DNA from 2 places in the Paenibacillus sp. FSL P4-0184 genome. Region 1 is predicted to be linked to the other one. Evidence: riboswitches for the same ligand, from Rfam matches in the RefSeq annotation. Region 1 holds a riboswitch; the other holds the start of a gene.

Region 1 (3,564 bases):
CAGTTGCTCCCGCACACGCCTAAGCTGCGCTTTTAGTACAGGAACACTCTTTTGCAGAATGATGCTTATTTGAGGTAAAGATAGCTTTAGGCCATACCACATCACTTTTACGAGTTGTTCCTCCCAAGGCAATGCCTTGGCAGACAGGAGAGACCGGCGTGCGTAATAATCGGCGCATTGTCGGATACAAGAGCGGTAAGCTTCGATAGAGAATAGCTGGCTGTCGAAGCTTTTTTGACGGAATATTTTATGAAGCTCTTTAAAGGTACGGATAGTAACCTTCTCAGCTTCTGCTGATTGTTGTAACAACATGTAACTGAGCATATAGATATCATTCGTACACTTTTGAACACACTCTGCAAATATAGTTCTACGGGGGGATTCGGCAGGTAAGGGGTCAGGCATGATAAACACGATCCTTTCAGAATTGTTTATGGGATGAACCTATAATATAGAAAAGTAAGAAATGGATTTGTTGATAAGCTCGGCGGTATCAGGTTCTGGATAACTATGTTTTTGAAGCGCAACACTGGATGGTTTATAATATAGCCGCCCTCCTTTGGAATCTCTCCCACCAGCGACAGCTCTATACAGACGACCTTGCTCAATGTGCCCTGCCAAGGATTTACCCTGCAGCTTGGCTTTTAAATCCTGTAAAGCACCTTGCACTAGCTCAAACTGAGTCTGATCCCACTCTGAACCATGGGTACGTACTTTATCTATCGCTTCCTCTAGCCGGCAATGGTATATCATTCTGAGAAAAGAACTCCATTTAATAAGATCGAAGGTTTTGGTATTGGCAGAGATAAGACATGCTCCCCAGCTGCTACCTCCTTTACAGGTAAGTTTCAGGATGCCATAACGGCTGCCTTGATCAGCCTCCATTCCATAATGAATAGGCTCAGGTGAATCAAAGACGAATACTTCTATGCGAGATAGTCTTCGCTGGTCCATGACAGTTTTCTCCTCCTTAGGTTTCCAAAAGCTTAAGATCTACATGGTGAATGTCATTAGCCTTCTCTATACAGGCGAGCATTTCAGCTTCATTCTCACAGACTGCGGCATGCTCTAGCCATAGTCTGAATTTCTGTTTGCGTATAACGGATAAATGTAAGGGAAAGGTGTTGCGGGATCTCATTACGTACCAACCGGCTGCAACATCTTTCCACGGTTCCTTAAAAGCGGTGAGCCACGGAAAACGTTGGTGTGCTGACCAATCCTGCAGCTGTTGCTTTTCTCGGATACTTTTATATATTTCGTATATAATTGTTCGGTCCATACAGTATTCACAGGTAGATGGGCTGCTGAAATGGCGAAGTGATTCAATCTGCTTCTGACCAAAAGCATAGCCGACAATAGTTCTGTGATGATCCTCTTCGAACCACAACGCTCCAAAGCAAACATAATTTAGACTTATCGGCTCAAGTAGCCCTTGCTGAGTTCCCCAATAATAGTGTTTCATTCCTTTCACCCCGTCCAGCATGCTATCACCTTATAGAATCAGGTAACGCAAAAACCGCAGCAAGAGGAGGACCTCTGCTGCGGTTTTGGAATACAGGTATACACACACCTGTGCCAAAGCGTGGCGGATCAAGGGTCTCTCTCTTTACGCTTACGAGGTTAGCTGTCGGATTCGGACGGTGAGAGTCGCCCTACCTATGTGAGACTTGAACAGTCTCCTTCGGATTCACCCCAAGTAGGCCATGTGGCCTGATGGTTCCCCCGTTCCCTGCAAATACAGGAACTCAGCGTTGAATGTATTTTGTGAAATAGATTCAACCCGAATCATACTCTTTTCAAGGTGTTTCTGTAAAAACAGAAAGTGTTCTTTTGAGCGCGATTTAAACCAAATCCTGCCTACTACGACGGAAAAGGGAACCAAATAGGTATTTATTGCGAGTTATCGGGCTTCTTCCTCGCTTAATCTCGACTTCTTGTTTTCTTACCTATAAAGGCGATTTTTTGAGATTTCTACATTTGTGGTGAATAAAATCACATGGTATGCCCGTTTTTCGCTAATGGATTAAAACTCGAGTAAACAAGAGATATAGAGAGATTGGATATCAAGTAAGCGCTATCCAATACGAAAATAGTTTTTAATTTGCATTATTTTGGCATCAATCAGGTTTTACAATTCTTCCTGCATAAGGGTATGATTACTCCTGTTTCAACAACAATCGAATATTTGATCCGCTTAATTTCCGATAAGGAAAGCGGGGGAACCAACAATCGGCAGACGATGTGAGAGTCGGAAGCCGGTTATGGGGTGAATCCTGTAGAAGGTGCGAGTGAGCTCGCATCTATACAGGTAGGGCGACTCTCACCGCCCGAATCCGACAGCTAACCTCGTAAGCGTATGGAGAGAGGATGAGTGCAATGTGACCGCTAGCGAGCCACAGAGGAGAATCCTTTGTGGCTTTTTGCTGTGCTTTTTTAAGCAAAGCATTTATGGAAAACCTCACGAAGAGGTCGTTATATTCATCATTAGCGGTAGCTTTTCTTTCAAGATCATGGTGATCAAGCTCTGATCTTACAAGTAAAGCATTTGAGGAGAATAAGAGATGACAGATCAGAATGAATATGTACTGGTATGTGCGCCAACGAAGGCAGGCGAACATTTTATTAAGCTTCTAAAATTCAGAGGCATTAAGATGGCCGGATTGACCAACAACTTGCCTGAGAAGGCCCTACTCGAAGAGATGGGGATTGAACAAGTCGTTCTAGTTGATACCCGCCATCAGAATACTTGGTTTCGCCCGCCGTTCCCGGTAGGACGGGTATATCTGTTCGAGAGCAGCTTTACGTTATGCTGCCGCTACATTCAGATGTGCCGCACCTGGACGACACAGCCGATTTTTGTAATCACAAGCTCAATAAATCCTAGATTGGTCTATAAAAGACTTGGTGCAAGTTATGTAATCTATTCTCATAGTGGTGATGCTGATTTTCTAATCGATAAATCACCTCATCAAGGATAAAAGAAGGAGTGCGGGAGATATGATGGATCTGTATATGGTAGCTTCGTTAGCTGTAATTTACGGGTTGTTTTATGGATTTATGCGCTGGTGCGCAGGTGTAGTTGAGGATACAGGGAGGGATAAGTTGTGATTCTAGTAATCGCTGTTACCCTACTGTTGTTTGTATATCTGGTTTACGCATTGATTCATCCGGAGAAATTTTAAGGAGGGGCATTCATGGGCATTTTGCAAATAGTTGCTGTAATCGTAATTCTTATCTTGCTGGTTAAGCCGATGGGCACGTATTTATATTATGTATTTTCTAATGAACCGAACCGTACGGATCGATGGTTTGGAGGCATGGAAAAAGGAATTTATAAGCTGATCGGCCTGAAAAAACGGGACGGAATGTCTTGGAAGAAGTATGCGCTCAGCTTTGTGTTAACAAATATCGTATTGGTTACTTTCAGTTACATTGTTCTTAGATTGCAGCGGGGATTGCCGTTAAACCCGAATGGAATTACGGATATGGAACAGACGCTTTCATTCAATACAGTGATCAGCTTTATGACCAATACGAACCTGCAGCATTATAGCGGGGAGACGG
Region 2 (3,564 bases), 1.7 Mb from region 1:
TCCGTACGCCGAGCGAGCGCATAATTCCTTCATCTGTAGCATCAGCCACTACCGCATGCGTCAGATGATCGCTCATTTCCTCCACACGCTCCTCATGGTGATCAATGCCGAGCACCTCGTAGCCCATTTCCATCAGCTCAAGTGCAAGGCTTGAGCCAAAGCGGCCTAAACCGATTACTACAAATTGCTGTGCTTTCATTTCGGATTAACTCCTATCCAATAATTATTTTACCTTCTGGGTGCTTATACAATGGTTTACCCTGTTTAGGTCCAAGCGCATACACTAATGTTAATGGACCTAGCCGACCTGCAAACATGGTCAGACAGATCAGAATCTTGCCGAAGACAGACAGTTCAGGTGTCAGCCCCATGGTTAGTCCCACTGTGGCAAAAGCTGAGGTCGTCTCAAATAATATCGCTAAGAAATTACTATCCTCTGTTGTGGACAGTAACATCGACACCGTGAGGACCAATAGCAAAGCGAGTAATGTTAGCGTCAACGCTTTATAGATACGCTCTTGCGCCAATCGATAACGGAACAGTACAACATCTTCACGTCCGCGCAGCATCGCGATTACTGCACCAATCATAATCGTAAAGGTTGTAGTCTTGACCCCGCCACCTGTTGATCCAGGAGATGCACCAATAAACATAAGAATAACCATAAAGAACTGTGAGGCTTGCCGCAATCCGGCAATATCCACCGTGTTGGCGCCAGCGGTTCGGGGCGATACGGACTGAAAGAATGCCGATAATATTTTGCCGCCGAAATTTAAATTCCCCAGTGTGCGCTGATTCGTAAATTCAAATATAAAAATAACCAAAGCGCCGATAAGAATAAGCCCTGCAGTGGTGGAGAGTACAACTTTGCTATGCAAAGATAATTTACGTTTGACACGAAACTCCACCAGATCCGACATGACAATAAAACCAATACCGCCAGAGACAATCAGAAACATCACCACGATGTTCACTAGCGGGTCATATACATAATCGGTTAAACTCCGGAAATCCCCGAAAATATCAAATCCAGCATTATTAAACATAGACACCGCATGAAATATTCCAAAATAAATGGCCTTTCCAAGTGGCATATCAAACGCCCAGCGTATGGACAGAAGCACCGCTGCACAGCCTTCGATGACCAAGGAATAAATAAGTACTCTCCGGATCAGTCGAACAATCCCCTCCATAGAGCCTTGGTTCATTGCTTCCTGAAGGATCAGTCTGTCCCGCAAGGAAATTTTGCGTTTCATCATCATGGCAAATAAGGTCGCCATTGTCATAAACCCTAAGCCGCCCACCTGGATAAGCACCATAATTACGGTTTTCCCAAAAATGGTGAATGTCGTCCCGGTGTCCAGCACCACAAGTCCTGTCACACAGGTGGCCGATGTTGCAGTAAACAACGCATCAATAAAACTAACATCATTCCCGCTGGTACTCGAAATGGGAAGCATTAGCAGCAAGGCTCCAATCAGAATGATCGATGCAAAACCAAGCACCATAATCTGAGGCGGAGAGAGCTTCAGGAACTTTGATTCAGAAACCCTGCGAAACTGTGAAGCCACTACGCTCACCCTCTTATCAAAATTTAAAGAATTCCAACAAAAAAAGCACTGGAAAACCAATGCTACCCTTGGTTCCTGCAGTAAATTAGCCTACGAGGTTAGCTGACGGATTCGGACTGTGCAGGCTGCCCTATTCGTTCCTAGAACGAAATTCACCCCTGATGAATAAAGACAACGCCTATGGCGTATAATCATCTTTTCATTACTTCTTATGGTTCCCCCGTTTTCACCTGAAATTCGGCTATATACAATTGCATACAAATTATATATGTTATTTCGATAAATCACAAAGACACTATTAATGGTGATTCATATGAAAAATGCGGTTTGGAGAGGATGTACCACTAGGAGTGCCTTTTCTCATCACTTTTCCGTGTTTTCCCTGCAATTGCATCGATTTTCATGAAAAATGAAGAAATAATCACCTTAAATTCATGGTATATATTCAGTTACCTATTCTATAATATCTCTATTACCCATAAAAAGAATATACGATGATTTTTGTAACTATCATGGCACTAATACTATAATGGAACATAACATTGTCAGTTTACAAGGAGGCGTTACATGAATCCCGTTGGCCAGCCCTTACAGCAACGTGCCCTCTCCAAGAGGCTCATCATCTCGGGCATTATCGGTCTTATTCTATTTATTATGTTTCAGATTGCTCCCTCGGTGCTAAATAGCCCTGCCGGGGAAGATACTACTGTCATCAGTAAGGCGGAAGCCAGCGACAAAGCCATATCATTCGCAGAACAAAAGCTGAACTACACCAAAGCACCAACCGATCAGTGGAATGTACTGTACGATACGGACTCTTCCTTTTATGGTTATATGTCCCGCGAGAAGCTTTTGGAGGACTATACAAAAAAGAAATTGGATCAACGATATCCTTTTGACATCTTTCGTGTAACACTTAGTCCTTCAGAGGAACAAGAGCCACTGATCTCCGTTGACCTCAATATGTACACTGGCGCAGTTGTCGCCTTCAAACAAAGTGCAGAAGGATCAGGTACCGGATTACCAAACAATGTATCCACCAGTGCAAAAGAAGAGGACAAGGGTACTACCTTATCACTTGCACAAAAAGAAAATCTTGCCCGTCCCTGGCTTCAGGAATGGGATGTAAATCCCGCCAAGCTGCAAATTGAATCGAATACGGGAAATTACGGGCTCGTGTATACAGATCGTTCCGTTCAGATCGGCGAATCCTTACTACACTATTATTTCGATTTCACTGGCGAACAGGTATCCAGCTTTAAAGCAGGATTCACCGCTCCATCCTGGCATACCTCCTATGTAAAGGACCAGACCTCTCTCGCGGAAAAGTTTACTTTATTCGGCTACGGTTTGCCTACTTTAGCTTTAGGAATTCTGGCACTCATCTACAGCATACTTAGAAGAGAACATACCTCCTTTAAGCGTGGAATATTCCTAAGCTCAGCTTATTTTGTAATCATGATGATCAGCACCTATAATATGCTCCCTGAATCCTCAAGCGAAGGACTCGAGGCTCAGATAACTTCCATCATTATGTTCATCATTTATGCCTTATATAGCCTCCTAATGTCCTCCCTGCTCTATTTTTCTTTAGTTGGAGGGGACGGCCTATGGAAAAAAGAAGAGGGGATGAACCCATGGCCTCGTGCTAAAGAGCCTGGCTATGGAAAATATGTTTTGGATAGTATCCGCGCTGGATACGTCTGGGCATTCGTGCTGCTAGGGGTGCAGACTCTTATGTTCATCGTATTATCATTTACCTTGCAGAACTGGTCCACTACTGACGCTACTCAATCTCCTTACAACATGAGATATGCTTGGCTGCTGCCCATCGTTGCATGGCTCGCTGGTTTATCCGAGGAAGCTATTTATCGTTTTTTCGGAATTCCTATGTTGAAAAAAGTATTCCGTAGCACGTTCATTGCTTGCCTGATCACCACGCTGGTTTGGGCGTTTGGCCATACGCTGTATCCGATCTATCCCATCAGTTCCC

The links. A riboswitch is a leader RNA that binds a small molecule or an ion and turns the genes downstream of it on or off. The one in region 1 is predicted to bind cyclic di-AMP.
Region 2: linked by a shared signal. The riboswitch ahead of MKY52_RS14030 (TrkH family potassium uptake protein) and the one ahead of MKY52_RS06490 (hypothetical protein) in region 1 are both predicted to bind cyclic di-AMP.

What each region holds. Positions count from the first base shown of each region.
Region 1 covers NZ_JBBORN010000001.1:1,523,794-1,527,357, reverse strand. The annotation lists gene MKY52_RS06500 (hypothetical protein) at 1-405, opposite strand, end outside; gene MKY52_RS06495 (hypothetical protein) at 445-954, opposite strand; gene MKY52_RS06490 (hypothetical protein) at 971-1,462, opposite strand; cyclic di-AMP (ydaO/yuaA leader) riboswitch at 1,596-1,761, opposite strand; cyclic di-AMP (ydaO/yuaA leader) riboswitch at 2,182-2,371, shown strand; gene MKY52_RS06485 (hypothetical protein) at 2,562-2,978, shown strand; gene kdpF (K(+)-transporting ATPase subunit F) at 3,105-3,182, shown strand; gene kdpA (potassium-transporting ATPase subunit KdpA) at 3,195-3,564, shown strand, end outside.
Region 2 covers NZ_JBBORN010000001.1:3,202,203-3,205,766, reverse strand. The annotation lists gene MKY52_RS14035 (potassium channel family protein) at 1-199, opposite strand, end outside; gene MKY52_RS14030 (TrkH family potassium uptake protein) at 213-1,508, opposite strand; cyclic di-AMP (ydaO/yuaA leader) riboswitch at 1,643-1,824, opposite strand; gene MKY52_RS14025 (CPBP family intramembrane glutamic endopeptidase) at 2,139-3,564, shown strand, end outside.